Regions from separate parts of the Ruminococcus sp. RTP21358st1_G6_RTP21358_211008 genome, predicted to be linked through region 1. Evidence: riboswitches for the same ligand, from Rfam matches in the RefSeq annotation. Region 1 holds a riboswitch; the other holds the start of a gene.

What was found. Region 1 has a riboswitch for thiamine pyrophosphate ahead of AB5Z12_RS17670 (thiamine-binding protein). Riboswitches for the same ligand answer to the same signal wherever they lie in the genome.
Positions count from the first base shown of each region.
Region 2: another riboswitch for thiamine pyrophosphate. It lies ahead of thiD (bifunctional hydroxymethylpyrimidine kinase/phosphomethylpyrimidine kinase); the one in region 1 lies ahead of AB5Z12_RS17670 (thiamine-binding protein).

Region 1 is NZ_JBDGDM010000056.1:9,994-26,727, reverse strand. Features, by position in the region: gene AB5Z12_RS17680 (AAA family ATPase) at 1-1,349, shown strand, start outside; gene AB5Z12_RS17675 (NUDIX domain-containing protein) at 1,442-1,948, shown strand; TPP riboswitch at 2,153-2,259, shown strand; gene AB5Z12_RS17670 (thiamine-binding protein) at 2,405-2,701, shown strand; gene AB5Z12_RS17665 (ABC transporter permease) at 2,670-3,452, shown strand; gene AB5Z12_RS17660 (ABC transporter substrate-binding protein) at 3,445-4,452, shown strand; gene AB5Z12_RS17655 (ABC transporter ATP-binding protein) at 4,567-5,319, shown strand; gene AB5Z12_RS17650 (Na+/H+ antiporter NhaC family protein) at 5,497-6,822, shown strand; gene AB5Z12_RS17645 (DUF6783 domain-containing protein) at 6,917-7,051, opposite strand; gene AB5Z12_RS17640 (DUF6783 domain-containing protein) at 7,016-7,108, shown strand; gene AB5Z12_RS17635 (MFS transporter) at 7,210-8,562, shown strand; gene AB5Z12_RS17630 (alpha/beta fold hydrolase) at 8,715-9,713, shown strand; gene AB5Z12_RS17625 (helix-turn-helix domain-containing protein) at 9,982-10,653, shown strand; gene AB5Z12_RS17620 (gamma carbonic anhydrase family protein) at 10,939-11,442, shown strand; gene AB5Z12_RS17615 (HNH endonuclease) at 11,492-12,652, opposite strand; gene AB5Z12_RS17610 (antitoxin) at 12,793-12,990, shown strand; gene AB5Z12_RS17605 (DNA cytosine methyltransferase) at 12,991-13,926, shown strand; gene AB5Z12_RS17600 (DNA cytosine methyltransferase) at 13,928-15,361, shown strand; gene AB5Z12_RS17595 (McrB family protein) at 15,361-16,734, shown strand, end outside.
Region 2 is NZ_JBDGDM010000091.1:177-5,688, reverse strand. Features, by position in the region: gene AB5Z12_RS20510 (AraC family transcriptional regulator) at 151-1,128, shown strand; gene AB5Z12_RS20505 (alpha-glucosidase) at 1,282-2,958, shown strand; TPP riboswitch at 3,030-3,135, shown strand; partial or broken gene thiD (bifunctional hydroxymethylpyrimidine kinase/phosphomethylpyrimidine kinase) at 3,338-4,126, shown strand; gene cytX (putative hydroxymethylpyrimidine transporter CytX) at 4,272-5,447, shown strand; gene AB5Z12_RS20490 (DUF6783 domain-containing protein) at 5,467-5,512, shown strand, end outside.

The DNA.
Region 1 (16,734 bases):
GGAAACATCATTCCTGCGGTGTGTTTACCAATCCGGTAAACCGTACTGCTTTTGATTTTAAGGAAGAAGACGGTAACCATACAGCAGATGTGGTGAAAATTGATTCCAGATTTACCAGTCTTTTGAAATGGCTGGGAGACAGCAGGATCAATGTACGTTTGTCTGGTACTAACAGGGAGGACGGATATGCGGTATACCGCATTCGCGAAACTGCTTTTGGCGGCGGCACAAAGCTTTCTGCAGAGGATGGCTTTCTGCAGTTTATGATTGAGAGACTTCTGGAGAGTAATGCACCTGCTGAGGCAGAAGAGGATGAGGAACAGGAGGAAAACGGTGATGAGATGAAGCTTACCAGCATTCAGAGTATTACCGATTTTATGACCTGCGCAGGCAAAACACTGCCGGATAATATCAGACTCTGGACCAGAAGAAATCTGGCAGTGGCAAGATCCAGTGAAGTTTCCCAGGAAGAGCGCCATCATGCACAGAGGGCTCTTTCTATTATGTTGAATATCCAGTGGAAGAACAATTATTTTGAAGCAATCGATCCTGTTGAGGCAAGGAGAATCCTGGATGAAGAGCTTTATGGAATGGAGCGTGTGAAACAACGTATTATCGAGACGATTATCCAGATCAACCGTACACATACCCTTCCGGCCTACGGACTTCTTCTGATCGGACCTGCCGGTACTGGCAAATCCCAGATAGCCTATGCAGTTGCAAGAATCCTGAAACTTCCGTGGACTACGCTGGACATGAGCTCAATTAACGACTCTAAGCAGCTTACCGGAAGCCCCCGTATTTACGCAAATGCAAAGCCCGGAATTATTATGGAGGCATTTTCCATGGCTGGTGCCTCTAATCTGGTATTTATTATTAACGAGCTTGATAAGGCAAATTCCGGCAAAGGAAATGGAAATCCGGCAGACGTACTTCTTACCCTTCTGGACAATCTTGGATTTACAGATAACTATATGGAGTGTATGATCCCAACTGGCGGTGTTTATCCAATTGCTACTGCAAATGACCGTGACCAGATCAGTGCACCGCTGATGTCCAGATTCGCAGTAATTGATATTCCGGATTATACAGCTGAGGAGAAGAAAGTAATCTTTTCCAGATTCTCTCTTCCGAAAGTTCTTAAGAGAATGCATATGGAAGAGAGTGAGTGCATTATCACAGAGGGGGCGCTGGAGGCAATCATCCAGCGTTATTCCAATACTTCAGGTATTCGTGATCTGGAGCAGGCAGCAGAGCACATTGCGGCAAATGCACTGTATCAGATCGAGGTCAACCATGTAGAGAAGGTAGAGTATACCAGAGAGATGGTGGAGGAACTTCTGAAATAGAAAAGATGAATTATTATATTCGATAACAATATTCGCAAAATAATCATAATATAAAAATATACAAGAGAAACATATAACAGGAGTGATAAAAATTGGAATTCTGGGACATCTATGATATTAACAAGAAACCTACAGGCCGCACCATGAAGCGAAACGACTGGTGCTTAAAAGACGGGGAATACCATCTCACCGTACTTGGAGTAGTGGCAAGACCAGATGGTACGTTTCTCATTACCAAACGTGTGATGACAAAAGCCTGGGCACCAGGCTGGTGGGAAGTTTCCGGCGGTGCAGCACAGGCAGGGGAATCTTCTTATGATGCTGTACTCCGCGAAGTGAAAGAGGAGACAGGCCTTGATGTAAGCGGTGCGCAGGGCGGCTATCTTTTTACTTACAAAAGAGAGAATCCAGGGGAGGGAGACAACTATTTCGTAGATGTTTACCGCTTTGTGATGGATGTGAAAGAAGAAGATCTACACCTTCAGGAAGAAGAGACAGACGGCCACATGTTTGCCACTCTGAATCAGATCAAGGAATTTGCAGCCCAGGGAAAATTCCTGCACTATGACAGTATTCAGGCTGCCTTTGAGAATCTGTAGATTTATTATATATTCTGCAGGAAATAACTGTGATATGCAGGGAGATTTTTTTTACGAATTCTGATGAAATGGGAATATTAATTAGAGCGTGCTGGTCAGACTGCGAGCAGTACAATTCTGTTAAGGGTATGTAAAATATAATTGAGATAAAAATAGTTTCTTGTAATTTGAAGAAAGGTGTATTATAATAAGCAACGAAATCTGAATAAAGACCAGGGGAGTTTCAATTGAGAAGCTGAGAGTAAGGTAGTCCTTAGACCCTTTTAACCTGTTGGATCATGCCAGTGTAGGAAGTGTTTAACGATGTAATTAGGAGCATTTGTCTGGATGGCAGGTGCTCTTTTTTCATACTGACTGACAGAGCCTGTTCAGTTCCGTCACAGTTTCAAGAATGGTTCTTATTCGATTTTTAACGCAAAGTCCTGTTTATGGGACAGAAAATAGGAGGAAAAGAAAATGAACGCAAGTGTAGCAATTCAGGTACTGCCAAATGTACAGGATGAAGAGGAAGTTATCCGCATTGTAGACGAGGTGATCGCCTACATCAGATCCACTGGTCTGAACTATTATGTAGGACCATTTGAGACCACCATTGAAGGTGATTACGACCAGCTGATGGATATTGTAAAAGAGTGTCAGCATGTAGCTGAGCGCGCAGGCTGCAAGGCTATGAGCGTATATGTTAAAATTGCATATAAACCAGAAGGGGATGTACTTACCATTGAAAAGAAAGTTACCAAACATCACCAGTAAGATACCTCCAATTGCAGCCATGGCCGTGATTCTGCTTGGCTGGGAAGTGGTAAGCATTTCGGGAATTGTTCCCTCCTACATGCTTCCATCTCCGGTAGCAGTGCTGACAGCCCTGTTTGGCGATCTGCCAACCATACTTTTCCATGCGAAATTCACTTTGCTGGAATCCTTTTACGGACTTCTCATTGGAATCGCGCTGGCATTTGTGTTTGCAACTATGATGGATCGGTTCCGTGTAATGGATCAGGCATTTTATCCGATCATGATCATTACGCAGACCATACCGACCATTGCCATTGCGCCAATTCTGGTGCTTTGGATGGGATTTGGAATGGCACCGAAGATCACTCTGGTTGTGATCACCACTTTTTTCCCAATTACAATCGGACTGCTGGATGGATATAAAAGTGTGGATCCGGATGCCATTCGTCTGATGAAGGCCATGGGAGCCAGCCGGGCACAGATTTTCCGCCATGTGAAATTTCCAGGTGCTTTGCCCCAGTTTTTTTCCGGGCTGAAAATATCTGCTTCCTATGCAGTTGTAGGAGCAGTTGTTTCTGAGTGGCTGGGTGGATTTAACGGACTTGGTGTTTATATGACCCGTGTAAAAAAAGCATATTCTTTTGATAAAATGTTTGCAGTCATTATCTTCATTGTGATCATCAGCCTTTTACTTCTTCTGGCAGTAAATATTGTCAGCCGGATCACAATGCCATGGCTGCAGGTAGAAAAGGAGAAAAATAATGAATAAGAATCTGAAAAAAGTAATCGCACCAGTTGCAGCGGCAGCTATGGTGCTTGCAGTTCCTACAGGTGTATACGCAGAAGATGGTGCACAGGAGAAAATCACATTCTGCCTGGACTGGACACCGAATACCAACCACACCGGACTTTATGTAGCACAGGCAAAAGGCTACTACGAAGAAGCTGGTCTTGATGTAGAAATCGTTCAGCCACCGGAAAATGGTGCAGCCCTTATGTGCGCAGCAGGTCAGGCTCAGTTTGCAATCGAAGCCCAGGATACCATGGCTGCTTCCCTTGCACTTGACGAGCCTCTTGGAATCACAGCAGTTGCAGGAATCATTCAGCACAACACCTCCGGAATCCTTTCCCGAAAAGGTGACGGAATTGACAAACCAGCCGGACTTACCGGAAAAACCTATTCCACATGGGATTCCCCAATCGAGCTTGCTATGCTGGAAAATGTTGTAAATGGTGACGGTGGAGATTTCAGCCAGGTTACCCTGATCCCTAATGATATTACAGATGAGCCTGCAGCACTTGCTGCCAAGCAGACGGATGCCATCTGGGTATTCCAGGGCTGGGGCGGAATCAATGCTGACGTAGAAGGTGTAGACTGCGACTATTTTGCATTCTCTGATATCAATCCTGTATTTGACTACTACACACCGGTTATCATTGCAAATAACGACTATCTTGCTGAGAATCCGGATCAGGCGAAAGCATTTATGGAAGCAACTGCAAAGGGATATGAGTTTGCAGCAGAGAATCCGGATGAGGCAGCACAGATCCTCATTGACGGCGATAATACAGGCTCTCTGAAGGATGCTGAAGATCTTGTAAAGAAGAGCCAGGAATTCCTTTCCACAAAATACATTGACGATGCAGAAAGCTGGGGCGTAATTGATGCAGACAGATGGAATGCATTCTACAAATGGCTGTATGAGAACCAGCTTTGCGACAAGGATCTTACTGGAGTCGGATTTTCTAACGAGTATCTTCCACAGTAAGGAATGAAAGAGAAAGAAATTAACGCATAGAGCTATTCTGTCAGGCAAATTTACCCCAATTATTGCGGAAAATGGAACTGGTTATGGAAGTAGCGCTGTGTATAAGGAACGAATATGTCATCAGAACAAAATAAAGTAATTTTACGAGCAGAACATATTTCAAAAACATACGGTGAAAAAAAAGTTTTGGAGGACATTTCCATTCATCTGGAGCAGGGTGAGCTGGTTTCCCTTCTGGGAGTCAGCGGTTCCGGAAAGACCACATTGTTCAATGTGCTTTCCGGTATTATCCCGCCTGATGAAGGAAAGGTCTATCTGAAAGATCAGGATGTGACTTCCACACCTGGAAGCATCAGCTACATGCTGCAGAAGGATCTTCTCCTTCCTCACAAGAAAGTGATCGACAATGTAGCACTTCCCCTTGTACTGAAAGGCGTGAAGAAAGCAGAAGCCAGGGAAAAGGCCAATCCGCTTTTTGCAGAATTTGGTCTGGAAGGCACCCAGTATCAGTATCCAAGCCAGCTGTCCGGCGGTATGCGACAGCGTGCGGCTTTGCTTCGAACTTATTTAAGTTCCAGCGGAGTTGCCCTTCTGGATGAGCCTTTCAGTGCCTTGGACACGCTGACCAAGGCCAGTGTGCATAAGTGGTATCTGGAGGTTATGCAGCATATTGATCTGTCCACCTTGTTTATCACCCATGATATTGACGAGGCCATTCTTTTGTCCGACAGGATTTACATCCTGAACGGAACTCCGGGAACCATCAAAGATGAGATCGTGATCCAGGAGAGAAAACCAAGGGCAGCGGATTTTGCATTGTCAGAAGAATTTTTGGAATATAAGAGACAGATTATCAGCAAGCTGTAGTTTTTCGGTTGATGAAAATAAAACTTCCCGGCAGGTTTCATACTACCTGAGTTTGAGCGCTCAGAAGCAGAAGCCTGCCGGGACTTTTTATGTAAAATATCCAGTTGACGTGCTATTGTGAAGCCGGCACAAAAATGGTACTATTAGTACTATAACGAAGAAGGAGAAAAATGTAGGATGAGGAAAAATGAAAAAAGAAATGGAAAAGCACTGCTTCCTATAGTAGTGTTTGTTGTTTTGTATCTGGGGCTTGGCATATTATTTGAGTATGGTCTGGATATCGAGATGGGATTTTATAAAATTCCCGTTGTCGTTATATTTCTGGTTGCATTACTTGTTGCCTGTATACAGAACCGCGAGCTTAAATTGGATGATAAGCTGGAAGTTATGGGGATGGGAATCAGTGATCCTAACATTATTACAATGATCATAATTTTTATGCTGTCAGGTATTTTTGTAGGTATAGTCGGAAGAACATCTGCAAACAGTGTTGCATATTTTATTTTGTCACTGGTTCCGCCTCAGTTTGCAGTTGTTGTGCTTTTTGTGGTCAGCTGTTTTGTTTCTCTTGCAATGGGTACCTCTGTAGGAACAATTACGCTGATCGTTCCAATTGGAGTTGCAGTGGCAAGAGTATCCGGATTTGCACTGCCGGTTTGTATTGGTTCCGTCATGAGCGGCGCCATGTTTGGAGATAATCTGTCATTTATATCAGACACAACCATTGCTGCATGTAATGGACAAGGCTGTGAAATGAAAGATAAATTTAAGGAGAATTTCTTTATTGCACTGCCAGCTGCTATTGCCAGCATTATTATTCTGCTGGTTTTGTCTGTTAAAAATTATAATGGTGGATTCATCGAAGAAAAATATGATTTAATACAGATCATTCCTTATATTCTGGTTCTTATAGGTGGAATCATCGGATTTAATGTATTTTTCGTGCTGATTACAGGTATTCTAAGTGGCTCAGTTATTATGATTGCAACAGGAATGATAGCACCCACAGACCTGATCGGAAATATGGGAACCGGTGCTGCCGGGATGTTTGAAACCAGTATGGTTGCGATTCTGGTAGCTGCAATCTGTGCCCTGATCAAGGAGTATGGTGGATTTTCCGCTTTATTATACTGGATAAAGAAAGTGTTTAAAGGAAAAAAAGGCGGGCTCCTGGGAATGGGACTGTTAGTTGGGCTAATGGATATTGCAACTGCCAATAATACAGTTGCGATCGTTATGGCGAACCCGATTGCAAAAGAAATGTCAAAGGATTACGGTATCAGCGCCAGAAAAGCTGCTTCTATCCTGGATACATTTTCCTGTATTTTTCAGGGTATTTTACCGTACGGAGCGCAAATGCTGGTTGCTGTTTCTGCTGCAGCCAGTTTAGGAGAAGTGGTCAGTGCATTTGATATACTTCCAATGCTGCTGTATCCTTATATGCTGCTGCTTAGTTCACTTGCTTTTATATTTACCATGAAAGTTCCGGATGGCAGACAGTGAATGGAGAAGCCTAAGCCTGTGCTCACACATACCTATCTGCTCTGCAGAATTGAGGAAGCGTATGAGCTCTTTGAAAATAAGAGAGATGGCGTAATTAAAGTGGCTGTGGAATGCTGAATAAAATCCGCAATCTGCACGCCCACTTTGCGGTATATTCTACCCGAATTCGGTTGCTGCCCGCTATGGCGCCCTCATCCGGATAAAATCTTCCACAAATTGTGACGCACATCTTGCAGAAAGCCTTTTTCAAACACTTGCAAGTAAATTATTACCTATAAAACAGTAATAAATTCTGTGAAAATTGTGCAATAGTAATGATTCGTATATTGTGAAGCGGGCACAAAAATGATACTATCATTATATAAAGAAGCAGGAGGTAAGTACGTGATGAAGAAACTTACAACAGCAAAAATATGGCAGTTTGCAGCAGGTCAGTTTGGATGGGCAATGTTGTCCGGAATCATTTCAAACTGGCTTGTGTATTTTTATCAGCCAGATGAAACCGCCATCAGCCAGGGGCAGAACGTATTTATTCCACAGGGACTGGTGGTGCTTGGCATTTTCACTATTATCGGAGGAATCACAGCCTTCGGGAGAATTTTTGATGCTTTTACAGATCCTATGATCGCGTCCTGGTCGGACCGGTGTACAGCCAAAGATGGACGGCGAATTCCATTCCTGAAATGGGCGTCCTTGCCTCTGGCACTTTCCACAGTGCTGGTGTTCTGGTCCCCGATCAATGAGAAAAGCTGGCTCAATGCAGCGTTTTTGCTGGTGATGGTTCTGGCCTATTACCTTTCCATAACAGCTTATTGTACACCGTATAATGCCTTGATCCCGGAGCTTGGACATACCCAGCAGGAGCGGCTTAACATTTCTACGGTGATTTCCTTTACATTCATTGCAGGAACTGCAGTTGCATACCTGGCACCAACTATCTGGGGTGCATTTATCCCGGCATTTGGACGTGTTGGCGCCATCCGTGTCACCTTCACGCTGATGGCAGTGGTGGCATTTATCTGCATGCTGATACCGGTATTTTGCATTCGGGAAAAGGATTACGTGGACACAGTTCCAGCAAAAGAGTCTGCTTTTCGTTCCCTGACTGCTACGTTTAAGAATGGAGAATTTTGTAAATTTGTGGGCTCCGATATTTTTTACTGGATCGCCCTTACCATGTTTCAGACAGGTCTGCCTTTCTTTGTGACCAGCCTTCTGAAGCTGCCGGAGACGATGACAACCCTGTATTTTGTGGGGATGACAGCATTGTCTTTGGTATTTTACATTCCGGTAAATAAGCTTACCCCGAAACTGGGTAAGAAAAAGATGATTCTATTTGCATTTGCTGTATTCAGTTTGGCTTATTTCTATACAGGATTTATGGGAAAAATGAGCTTTATTCCGGAAACCGTACAGGGATTGATCCTGACGGTGGTGGCAGCGCTGCCGATGGCGATTTTCGGAATTTTGCCCCAGGCGGTTGTGGCAGATATCGCCCAGAGTGATTCCATCACATCCGGAAGCAACAGGGAAGGAATGTTTTATGCGGCAAGAACCTTTGCATTCAAACTGGGCCAGAGTCTTTCCATGCTGATCTTTACTGCTGTTTCTACGATTGGAGCAGGAGAGGGAACTGGTTATAGAATCGCAGCCTTTGGCGCAGCGGTGTTTTGTATGGTGGGCGGAATTATTCTGGTGTTTTATAATGAGAAGAAGATTAATGGGATTATTGGGGGATAGTAATAAAGTATTAAGACTCTCGTAAATTGTAACACATGTCGCAGTACACCTTTTTCAAAGATACTTTTGAATGAGTTGTGTTATCAGGAATGTGTGAATCGTGATGATTGTTTTTTATGATTTTATAAGCTGCTTGTAAGGGGAGTTTTGAAATGAAAATAATACAGGAAAACGAATATTTAGATGCTGTGAAAAATGAGGTGGAACCTTATTTAAAGGCTCATTGCCGGGATGGGTACATTCCGGGAGCAGAAGACATTTACCATGAGAAAAATGGAATTATAGGAAAAATCCATGTGAAACGTTATCTGGCAGATGATCCAAAAGGGGTGGTGGTAATCAGCCACGGCTTCACAGAAGGTGCGCCAAAATATGAGGAGATGATTTACTATTTTTTACAGGCTGGTTATCATGTATACATGCCAGAACATATGGGACACGGCCAAAGCTACCGCCTGACAGCAGATTTCTCATTGGTACATATTGATATCTGGAAACGTTACGTGCGTGATTTTCTAAAAATCTGTCATAAAATCAAAAAGGCACATCCAGACCTGCCCCTGAACCTTTTTGCCCACTCCATGGGCGGTGCAATCGGTGCAATCGCCGCAGCCTGGGAACCCACTCTTTTTCATAAAGTGATATTAAGCTCGCCTATGATCAAACCGCTCACCGGAGGTGTGCCCTGGCCGTTGACCGTACTGATCGCCCATGCAGAATGCTTTTGGGGAAAGGAAGAGTCCTATGTCTTAGGCCAGAAACCTTACGACGGAACCGACACCTTCCAAACCAGCGCCGGCACCTCTGAACCTAAATTTATAAGGTACAACGACCTGAGAAAAGAAAAACAGTTTCTCCAGACCTGTGCACCATCCTGTGGCTGGCTGAAAGCCTCCATAAAAATGAGCTGGTATTTAAGATACCACGGCTGGAAGATGCTCCAGTCCCCACTCCTTATTTTTCAGGCCGAAAAAGACGATTTCGTATCCGTCCGCGCACTTCAGAAATTCGCAGCAAAAGTCAAGAAGCGCGGTGTTGCCCCTTGCGAGTATGTTTACATGCCTGGGACGAAGCATGAGATATATTGTGGCGGGGATGAGACGATGGAAGTATATTGGGATAAAATAGAAAAGTTTTTGGAAGAAAAATAAGTTTGGCGTTGCCTATAAACGAAAATTAGTCTCCTTAATCAAATATAAAAAATCTGGTTGAGGAGAAAGTTTTGCTTATAAAGTAAATAAAAATGTTAAGCTTATAAAGTAAATAAAAATTGACAAAACAGCGTGCTTTTGTTAATTTTTATGAACATAAAAAATCAATAATTATAAGAAAGAAGTTTATCAGCGTAGGAAACTCTACTTTGCGTAGGTACTCAAAAAGTCAAATTTGTTATAGAATCTGCACATGGAGGTAGATATTATGAACCAATATGTTACAAGAACCATAATTAAAGAATTACGTGAAAGAAACAAAATGACACAATTACAGCTTGCTGATAAGCTGGGAGTCACAGACAAAACAATTTCCAAATGGGAAACTGGAAAAGGCTATCCGGATATTACGCTGCTGGAGCCAATTGCAGACGCTTTTTCCATATCTGTCACAGAACTGATCTCTGGCAGTACCGTGAGTAATGCAAATGTGTCAGCCAACATGCTCCGCTCAAAATTTTACGTCTACCCTGTATGCGGCAATGTGATCCATACCATGGGCGAAGCTGTCATACATTGCCACGGCGTGCAGTTGGCGCCCGCGGTCCCAGAAGAAACTGACGAGAATCATAAAATTTTTATCGAAAAAGTAGAAGCCGAATACTTCGTCTGCATTGATCATGATATGACGAAAAAACATTACATTTCCTTTATCGCAGCTGCATCCTCAGACCGCATGCAAATGGTTAAACTCTACCCAGAAGGAAATGCTGAAGCTAGGTTTAAAATCAACGGTGTGAAGAGAATTTTCTTCTACTGTAACAAAGACGGGCTTTTTTCAATAAATGTGGTGAAAGGACTAGACGACAGGGAGAAGTCCTATGATGATGTGGAAGAACGACGGGAACTGGAGAAAGTAGCAGGGATATTGTTTAGGTAAGGGAAAAAGAAACAAGTAAGTTACTGCTTATTGTTAACGTTCTGAGAAGCGTTTTAGGTGAATAAAGTTCACAGTAAAAACGAGAATTTCGGCGCAGAATCATGTGAATGAACTTCTATGCTTTGCGAAGCGTGCTGCTGATCAAGAGCGAATAGTAACTTGTGAATTGAAATTGAGAGGTTGTATATTAATGAAAGAATATACAATCTCTTTTTTGTATGTTACTATTAATGAAAATAGATTGATATTCATTCCATAAAATATCATCAGATCGGGGAACAACAAATGAACTATAAGAATGTAAAAATAGATAAAACGGCAAAAATTGCGAAGCAGTCCGTAATCATCGGTGATGTAACAATCGGCCGTGACAGCTGTGTGCTATACTACAGTGTAATCCGCGGAGATGACGCGCCAATCGTAATCGGTGAGGAAACCAACATCCAGGAAAACTGCACAGTCCACGTCAGCCGAGACCTGCCAGTCCACATTGGAAACAATGTCACAATAGGCCACAATGCCGTAATTCACAGCTGTACAATCGGCGACCGCACTTTAATCGGAATGGGCGCCATAATCCTTGACGGAGCCAAAATCGGCAGCGACTGCATCATCGGCGCCGGAAGCCTTGTCACCAAAAACACCATCATCCCAGACGGCTCCCTGGTAATGGGAAGCCCTGCGAAGATTAAGAGAAATCTTACGTGGGAAGAGAAGATTGGGATTGTGGAGAATAGTAAGGAATATGTGAGTGTGGCGGAAGAAATGTGGAAGCAGGGAGTGTTATAAACAAATTAATATTGCGAGATGTATGTGGTCACATCTCGCAATAATGAAACTATTGATTTTCTTTATCTATAAATTTTTTATAGTGTATACGCATATATGATTTCATGCATTCGCCCATAGAAAGCTGTGTTGATTCTGAAATACTTAGTGCTTTTCGCTGTTCATTGTCAATTGATTCTGAGATACATATATTTCCAGTATCAGGATTAAATGATATTAGGTGGCGGTCAAATAAAGCATCATGATTAGCACATAAAAGTAAACCGTTATTTGCATCTATACGTTCTTCTCTGGAAGATTCAGACCATTCTTTAATGTGACTTGCACGTAATACCGATGTTGTGGAAATATTGCAAAGGTTGCAGTAATGACGTTCAAGAAGAAGTAGTCTTCGAAAGGAGCCTTGTGAAACGCGTGTTTTTACAATTCTTTCAATATCTGTTCCAGCATTCGGGGTATTATTAAGGGTATTTTGCAATGCAATTGTTTTAGCATCGTCATACATGACATCTTTTGAAATGATTTGATGTTGTAATTGAATTGCTAATGCTGAATTATATGAAGGATTTAGTACTGCAAAGTTTATATTATGAGAACCATGTGTGTCAGTAATAGAATATAGGTGATTGCACAACTCTGAGGGGATGAGTATGGCAAGGTAGCGCAAATAATCATATCTCAGCATGACAAGAGCATCGTCCTGGAAGGCATATCTTTGGAGTAAAGTAAAGGATTCTTTCGAATCTGGTATATTAATCTGAACTTGCGTGCCCTTGTGTCCGTATTTTTTGTATGCAGAACTGTGAAGGGTTAAATCCCAATTTGATAGATAAGGTGGCACATCAATTGAATGGCGAAAAAAATATGTGTTTCCATCTGAAGAGAGACGGCTTAAAGGATTGTTGATAGCACAAAGATAGCTCAAATTATTATCATATAAATCTATGTCAATACTCTGAGGAGGAGTTGTAGTATTACTCAGACCTTCAAAGAAAAATAATTTCGCCTGTTCTCCTGTGACATCTATATGTGTCTGGTTGACTTTTAGAATAGTATTATTGGCGCTGATTCTTCGTTTCTCTTTTATAATATTCTGATTGGAAAGCTTCTTCACAAATACACCCTGGAAAACATCTGGATTAAGTGGAGTATCTGGAATATGTATATAATTTAGAAAATTATTTAATAGGTCAATAATTAATTTATACATGTGCATATATTCCCTTCTTTAATTTTGTATATATTATAGCAAACAAGATGAAAAGTGTATACAGAAAATTATATAAAAGAATCTATTTACACCCTGATAAAAACATTATATAATACCTATATTAAATGGAGGAAATTTTAATGACGAATATAAAGAAAAATAATTGCGGAAGACCTGCAGGAAGAATAAAAACTGCAAAAATAGAAATATCAATTGAACCGACAGTAAAAGATGAATTTATGACATTATTGCGTAAAGAAGGAAAAACTGCTTCTGTAGAAATTGGGTTATGGATCAGAGAGTACATAAAAAATAATAAGCTTGGGGAGGAAGAATAGATGAATGTTGTATCACTCTTCAGCGGACTTGGAGGACTTGATAAAGGTTTTGCAGATACCGGTTATAATATTGTCTGGGCAAATGATTTTGATAAGTACGCGGTACAGACATATAAGGCTAATTTTGGTGATCATATTGTTTTAGGAGATATAAATGAAATTCCATTAGAAATTATACCAGACTGTGATATTCTTATAGGGGGATTTCCCTGCCAGCCCTTTAGTATGATGGGACAACAAAAAGGTTTTGAGGACACAAGAGGAACCTTGTTTTTTAGAATAGCAGAAATAGTGGATGATAAAATTAAAAGAGGAAAGAAGCCGAAAGCGATTATTCTTGAAAATGTCCGCTCTTTACGGACTCATAATAATGGAAAAACATATAAAGAAATACACAGAGTATTACAAGACGTGCTCGGATATAATGTGTTTTGTGATATATTAAATTCAGCCGACTATGGAATACCACAGACAAGAAATAGAACTTACATAGTGTGTTTTGACAACCAGAATGCAAAATTCATATTTCCGCAAAAAGAAAAACTTAAAAAAACTTTACAGGATTTATTAGAGCCGGAAGTTGATAATAAGTATTTTTTGTCAGATAGAATATTACCCACAATATTATCTAATGGAACTGGTGGATATAAAGCAAAATCAGAAATAGATCTTGAGATTGCAAGACCTTTATGTGCAACTATGGCGAAGATGCACAGAGCATGTCAGGATAATTATGTCACACAAAAGGGAAGGATAAGAAGACTTACGCCGCGCGAGTGTGCAAGATTGCAGGGATTTGAAGATTCTTTTGTGATTCCAGTGTCTGACAGCCAGGCGTATAAGCAATTTGGGAATGCAGTTACAGTTAATGTGTCAAGAGCTGTTGCCCAATCGGTAAAGAGTACATTTATAAATCTTGGAGAGTGGGTAGACTGATATGGAATACAAAAACGATAAATGTGAGTTTACTGCGTTTGTAAAAGCAGGACTTGATAGTAAAGAGCAGGAAAATATAGAAATTTGTATTGAAAGAGTAACGAAAACTGTAAAAGAGGACTTCCTTAATGCAAGGGCCAGATTATATAAGGACGAGGTAAAGAACGATGCAGAAGTTATGACTGCATTCAGAAGATTATCCGTTATATGTAATGAAAATGTACAGCAGTGTTATGAATGTCCTGTAAGCAAATATTGTAATACTTATATTGAAAACGCCAGAAAAAATGTTAATGATGATTCACTAAAGATGATAGATTTGTTTTGCGGAGCAGGTGGGTTGTCGTTAGGATTTACACAGGAAGGATTTGTTACTACCTTGGCAAATGATATCCAGGATTGTTGTGTGGATACATATGCACATAACCATCCGGAGACACCCAGAGACCATATTATATTGGGAAACATAAAAGATGTGGTAAACGAGCTTGATGAATTGCTGGATGGAAGAAGTGCTGACATTGTTATTGGTGGACCACCTTGCCAGGGATTTAGTATGGCTAACAGACAGAGGCTGATAGACGATCCGAGAAATCATCTTTATAAAAGTTATGTTGAAGCAGTAAAAAAAGTTCAGCCTAAATTTTTTGTCATGGAAAATGTCAAAGGGATGCAATCTGTAGCAGAACAGGTAAAAGATGATTTCCGTGCAATCGGGTACTCTGTAGAGTGCCATATACTAAATGCAAAGAATTTCGGAGTGCCTCAAAATCGTGAAAGACTAATATATATAGGTAATTGTCTTGGAATTGATAATGAGAAAATCTTCAATGAGATATTTGAACTTAGCGAAAAGATACCGGAATATAATCTGGGTGATGCTTTATTTGGACTTAGGAAATTGGAAGCTTCAAGAGTGAAAAACTCTACAGAAAGCGGCTCGATAGAAAGTGGATACAAAATAGAAAAGAATTATTGTACTGAAACAAATGATTATATTTCTTATATTAATCAAGGCAGAGTAATTGATGTGGTTTCAAATCATAAGGCCAGATACAACAATGACAGGGATATTGAAATTTTTGGACGAATGGAACCGGGAGATCGTTCAGATGACCCTAAAATAGCAGATATCATGCCTTATGCCAGAAGAAATGGAATTTTTAAGGATAAATATTTTAAACTGGAAAATGATAAGGTTTGTAAAACGATAACTGCGCATATGAAATTTGACTGCAATATGTATATACATCCTACCCAGGCAAGAGGATTAACGCCAAGAGAAGCGGCAAGAGTACAGTCTTATCCTGATGATTATTTTTTCAGAGGGGCATATACGAAGACATATATGCAGATAGGAAATTCTGTTCCGCCACTTTTGGGAAGGGCAATAGCACAAGTGATAAAAGGCTATATGAAAGGCGGTAATGCTTGATGAATTTTGTAGAAGCAATAAGAGTAATAAAGAATATAATTCCACAGTGTTCTGCAAACGAATATGATGGAATACTGGTAAAAAGACTGGAAGCGTCTAATACCCTGGATGAGGGGAGAACAACTAATCAGACACACATAGCAATATCTGGAGAACAGATGAATATGTTCCCGTATCTCATGGCTGATGGTTATTTTAACTGCGATTATAGTGAAAAAGATGAACAGTTAAAAAAATATTTTATAACACAGATCCCACTTTACATTTACCAGGACAATATTTCATATTTAGAGGCTGATGAGAAAAGCGGAATCATTTTTGACGAAAATAAAAAAAGTTGTGTTTGTGCAAGCGTGGTAAGAAGTAGGAGAAAAGAACAGGCAGATCAAGTACAACTTTCATTGATTACTAGTGATGATGTGGATTTTGTTAAGTTTAGAAAGTTGTTACACACCGGAGACTTTCTGGTGATCTTGAAACATAAAGAGAGGTTGAGCTATGATTGTATTGGAATAAGAGCAGCTGATGAAAATAATGGAGAGTATCATCTTTCTGTGCTAAACAACAAATTTTACAAATTACCGACTAATACGAAAGTTGATATAAAGAAATATATTAAAATTAAAGATTCCAAAGTTGAAAATAGAAATTTTACAATCTCGGAATTAGGAAACATTCTTAAAGAAATGTATAGTAATGCAGAAAATAAAATGCAAGTGGCTTCTATCCATATTTTCGGAATAAAGTACGGAAAAAACATTATTCAAAAGGCATTCAAATCATTGGATATAGTTAAAGCTGCTGGAATAAATGAATCATACTCTACAGAATTACAAAAGGCTTTGAATATATACAGATGTCTTGAACAGAATTCATATGGTATTTATATTTCAGATGAGAATGCGATAAAAGAAGAAAAAGAAGTTTTAGGCGAGAGAAAAACAGGAGCAGAAAATATACTTTTGTATGGAGTCCCAGGATCTGGTAAAAGCCATGAAATAAAAACAAAATATTGTAATGATGAAAAAATGATGGAAAGGGTTGTTTTTCATCCCGATTATACATACTCAGATTTTGTGGGGCAGATATTGCCGAGAGTGGAAAAAGATAAAGACGGCAATGAGAAGTTAAAATATGTGTTTACACCAGGACCATTTACCAGAATGTTAAAGAAAGCACAAGAAGATCCCAGTAATCATTATTATCTTGTTATAGAAGAATTAAATCGTGGCAATGCACCTGCAATATTTGGAGAGATATTTCAGTTACTGGATCGAAAAGATGAGGATGAATTTCCTGCAGAAGAAGTTGGGGAGAGTGAATATGGAATTTCAAATTATGATGTTGCAAAAGAGGTATATGGGGATGAAAAT
Region 2 (5,512 bases), on a different contig from region 1:
GCACTTTTTACAAAAAAATTTATATTTTTTTATAACATTATTTTCAAGATCCTTTTTCTTCAATCATTGACTTTCGCCCTCAGACATGATAGCGTCAATACATATAACAAATTCATTATTTTATACCCTTTCCCCAGTTTGGAGGTTTCTATGTATCAACAGCAATCACCAGCATTAAAAGAAACAAATCCTCATGGCTCCCAGGCTTTTCCCTGTGCTTTTTACCGTTTAAAACTAAGCGGACACGGAATCCTAGTCAAGCACCATTGGCACGAGGAGGTCGAGATTATTTACTTTCCCGGTGGAACCTTCACCTTAGATATTAATATGGAAACATTTGATGTATCTTCAGAATGTTTTTATTTTATTAATCCCGGCGAACTGCACAGCATACGTGCACGCTCAAAAGAAGTCTCCATGGAATACGCTGTCGTTTTCCAACCGGAACTGCTCTGCTCTCCTTTTTACGATACGGTTCAGACTCAGCTTGTCCAGCCATTGCAAAACGGACGTCTGATTTTTCCAAGATGTATTTCTGCAAACCATCCTGTTTTTCCTATTATAAAGGAGCAGTTCCAGAACATCACTAACGCATTTTACCGCTGCAGCTTTTCTGAACAATTGGAAGAGCTTCATGATTCCTTACATATAAATTTATTCCGCGCTTCTGGAAATGCCATTGTCGGCCTGGCAGATCAGCTTCTGATCAAGGCTTCCCTGTTAAATATTTTTGCAGATTTTTCCAATCGCCAGCTTTTTTCCCAGACTGAAAAATCTGATGACCACAGGGTCGAGACCATAAAAACCACAATCACTTACATCCGCGACCATTACCAGGAAAAAATTTATATCCGCGATCTGGCATCCCTGATCGGACTCAATGAGCAATACTTTTGCCGTTTTTTTAAAAAAGCAATCGGCATGTCTCCCATAGAATACCTGAATGAATATCGCATCCGCCAGGCAGTACGTTTATTAAAAGACAGCAGTCTTCCAGTGACCGAGATATGTCTGGACTGTGGTTATAACAATATGGGGAATTTTCTCAGAGAATTTCGCAAATATACAGGAACCACACCTCTGCAATATCGGAAACACAGCCAGGGGATTGAGAATCCTTCCTTATAAAACACGCTTGCCCCCCTATGTACGAAATGATTTTCCAAACAATCTCTGGTCAAAATTTCGTATTTTTTAATCAAATTAAGGGAAGTATTTTCTTTTTCATGTATGTATAATGTACTTAGTTCAAAGATAATCATTATATATAAGGAGACATAAATGAATAGCACGAAAAAAAAATGGTGGCAGGATAAAGTAGCCTATCAGATTTATCCGAAAAGCTTTTATGACACAAACGGTGATGGAATCGGCGATCTGCCGGGAATTATTGAGAAACTGGATTATTTAAAGGAGCTGGGGGTTGACATTGTCTGGCTTTCCCCCTGCTATCGCTCCCCTCTTGCCGACCAGGGATACGATATTTCCGATTATTACGACATTGACCCGCGATTCGGAACTATGGAGGATATGGACCGCCTTATCGCAGAAGCAAAGAAGCGGGACATGTATATTGTCATGGATCTGGTTGTAAACCACTGCTCTGATGAGCACGAATGGTTTAAAAAAGCCTGTAAAGATCCGGATGGAAAATACGGCCGTTTCTTCTATTTAAGAGACAAAGAAGATGGTAAGCTTCCTACTAACTGGCGCTCCTATTTCGGAGGTTCGGTATGGGAGGATCTGCCTGGCACCAACAAACAGTACCTTCATGTTTTTCATAAAAAGCAGCCTGACCTGAACTGGGAAAATCCAGAGCTCCGTGAGGAAGTATATAAAAATATTAACTGGTGGCTGGACAAGGGTCTTGGCGGTTTCCGCATTGATGCTATCATTAATATCAAAAAAGCTCTTCCTATGCATGATTATGAGCCTGATCGTGAGGACGGACTCTGCAGCATTAATAAAATGCTGGAGGAAGCTTCCGGAATCGGAGAATTTCTTGGAGAAATGCGTGACCGCACCTTCAAGCCTCACGATGCTTTTTCCGTAGGTGAGGTTTTCAACGCAAAAGACGAAGAGCTCCCGGATTTTATTGGAAACAATGGTTATTTTTCTTCTATGTTCGACTTTAACGAAACCATTTTCGGAGGTTCTGAGAAAGGCTGGTACGATTGCAAAGAAATCACACCTGACGACTACAAGCGCTGCTGTTTTGAGACACAGGCCAAAATGGGGGATTTCGGATTTGTTTCCAATATTATCGAGAATCATGACGAGCCTCGCGGTGTCAGTCACTATATTCCAGAAGGTGATTGCTGTGACACAAGCAAAAAAATGCTGGCGGCATTGAATTTCATGCTTCGTGGACTTCCCTTTATTTATCAGGGACAGGAGCTTGGCATGGAAAATATCCCGTTCAAATCTATTGACGAGGTAGATGATATTTCAACTCTGGATGAATATAAAGTTGCACTTGACGCCGGACTTACCCCGGAAGCAGCTTTGAAAGCTGTTGCCCGCCGCAGCCGCGACAATGCCCGTACCCCCATGCAGTGGACTGGTGAAGAAAATGCCGGATTTACAGCTGGTACACCGTGGCTTCGGGTAAATTCCAATTATACCGCAATTAATGTGGAAAAAGAGACGATTGATCCAAATTCCGTACTTAATTTCTATAAGAAACTGATCGCTCTTCGCAAGGATCCGGAATATAAAGAAACCGTTGTGTATGGTGCTCTGGAGCCATTTATGGAAGACCGGCATAATTTAATGGCATACTACCGTAAAGGAGATAAAACTTTACTTGTGGTTGGCAATTATCAGTGGGATGAGCAGGAAATTACACTTCCATCAGAATGCAAAAAGGTGCTGATCAATAACTACCCGGATATGGTTCTGGATGGAAATTCAGTTAAGCTGCATGGATATCAGGTGCTGGTTGTGGAGTTAGCGTAAACGATTTTCACGCTTGGTATTTATTGTATTCCAACACCTTATTGACAATTTTTCCCATTATTACTATAATAACAAAAGAACAGGGGAGCTTGTACACAGGCTGAGAGGAAATTGTGAATTTCGACCCTTTTACCTGATGCGGATAATGCCGCCGTAGGAAGTCATCATGGGTTTGATTTTTTTCGGAGACACCTCATTGGGGTGTCTCTTTTTTCATATGGCAGCAATGCAGCGTTCGGCTGGGGGCACCACTTTCGGACGCTATATAAAATTAATGCATACATAACAACAGTGCCGGTTTGTAAAAAGATTTTTTCACGTTATAACTCATAACTCGTGGAAACTGCTTCAAACAAGGCCAAGAGAAAGGAAGAAAATTATGAGAACAGCATTAACAATCGCTGGAAGTGACTCCAGCGGAGGCGCCGGTATCCAGGCTGATATCAAGACAATGATCAGCAATGGAGTATATGCCATGAGTGCGATTACCGCACTTACCGCACAGAATACTACCGGTGTAACAGGTATTATGGAAGCAACGCCAGAATTTCTGGCCGACCAGCTGGATAATATTTTTACAGATATTTATCCGGATGCAGTGAAGATTGGAATGGTATCTTCCAGCGCATTGATTGAAACCATTGCGAAAAAACTTCGCCAGTATGAAGCAAAGAACATTGTAGTAGACCCGGTTATGGTCGCTACAAGCGGAGCCAAGCTGATCAATGATGAAGCCATTGAAGCCCTTAAAAGTCAGCTTCTTCCAATGGCCACAGTCCTGACACCGAATATTCCGGAGGCAGAGGTTCTGTCCGGAATGAAAATAGAAACTGCCGAGGATATGATCAAAGCCGCTGCTGCCATCGGGGAGAAATACAGCTGTGCAGTGCTTTGCAAGGGTGGTCATCAGCTGAATGACGCCAATGACCTTCTGTGGCGCGAAGGCAATTACAAATGGTTCCAGGGAAAGCGGATCAACAATCCAAACACTCACGGAACAGGATGTACCTTATCCAGTGCCATTGCTTCTAATCTGGCAAAGGGATTTGACCTGGATACTTCCGTGGAGAGGGCAAAGAAATATATTTCCGGAGCACTTGCTGCTATGCTGGATCTTGGAAAAGGCAGTGGTCCTATGGATCACGGATTTGCAATAAAAAATGAATTCACACTGTCACATGACGAGATTACGGCAGAAGCCGCTGTCTTCACAAATGGGGAATCAGGCGTGTCAGCAAAACAAGCAGCCTCTGTCACTGCAGATTCTGAACTCTCAACCGTAAAACCGACACCAGATAAGGAGGCGAAATAACATGACCGAAAAACGTACTTCCATTTTTGAAAACGGCCTGATCTGGTTTGGCGCTGGTGTTTCCCTGGCGGAAATCCTCACTGGAACCTATTTTGCCTCACTTGGCTTTAGAAAAGGTCTTCTTGCCATTATCATCGGACATATTATTGGCTGTACCATGCTTTTCCTCGCCGGAGTAATTGGCGGAAAAACACGCCGCAGTGCAATGGAAACCGTAAAAATGAGCTTTGGGGAAAAAGGCGGGATTTTCTTCTCCTTCCTGAACGTACTTCAGCTGGTTGGCTGGACTGCCATTATGATCTACGACGGAGCTCTGGCCGCAAACGGTGTGTTACATACCGGAAGCTGGGTATGGTGTCTGGTAATCGGTGCACTGATCGTACTGTGGATTTTTATCGGCATCACAAACCTTGGAAAAATCAACACCATCGCTATGGCAGCACTTTTTATCCTTACACTGGTACTCTGCAAGCTCATCTTCTTTGATGGCGGGACTGCACTTGCCATTGGCGAGGAAGCCATGTCCTTTGGTGCTGCGGTTGAGCTTTCTGTTGCAATGCCACTGTCCTGGCTGCCGCTGATCAGTGATTATACCCGCGAGGCGAAGGAGCCAGTGAAAGCAACTGCTGTAAGCTCTATTGTTTACGGTCTTGTAAGCTGCTGGATGTATGTAATCGGTATGGGTGCAGCGATTTATACCGGTGAATCCGACATTGCTCAGATTATGGTGAAAGCCGGACTGGGAATTGCAGGCCTTCTGATCATTGTATTTTCCACTGTTACCACCACATTCCTGGATGCTTACTCCGCCGGAATTTCATCTGAATCTGTATTTTCCAAAATTAATGGAAAATATGCCGCAATTGCCGTAACCATCATCGGAACAATTGCTGCAATTGTATATCCAATGGACAACATTACCGATTTCCTGTACCTCATCGGTTCTGTATTTGCACCGATGATCGCCATTCAGATTGCAGACTTCTTCCTGCTGAAACGTGCTGACAGTCTGGGCGAATCGGTTGACATAACAAATGCGGTAATCTGGGTGATCGGATTTGTGCTGTACCGAATTTTAATGAGAATTGATATTCCTGTGGGAAATACACTGCCAGATATGGTGGTTACCATTCTCATTTGTATGATCGTGCGAAATGTTTTAAAGAGTAAAAAATAGACTTTCACTTTAGAGTGTATTGGATAAAAGGCTTTCTGCAAGATGTGCGTCGCAATTTGCGGGAA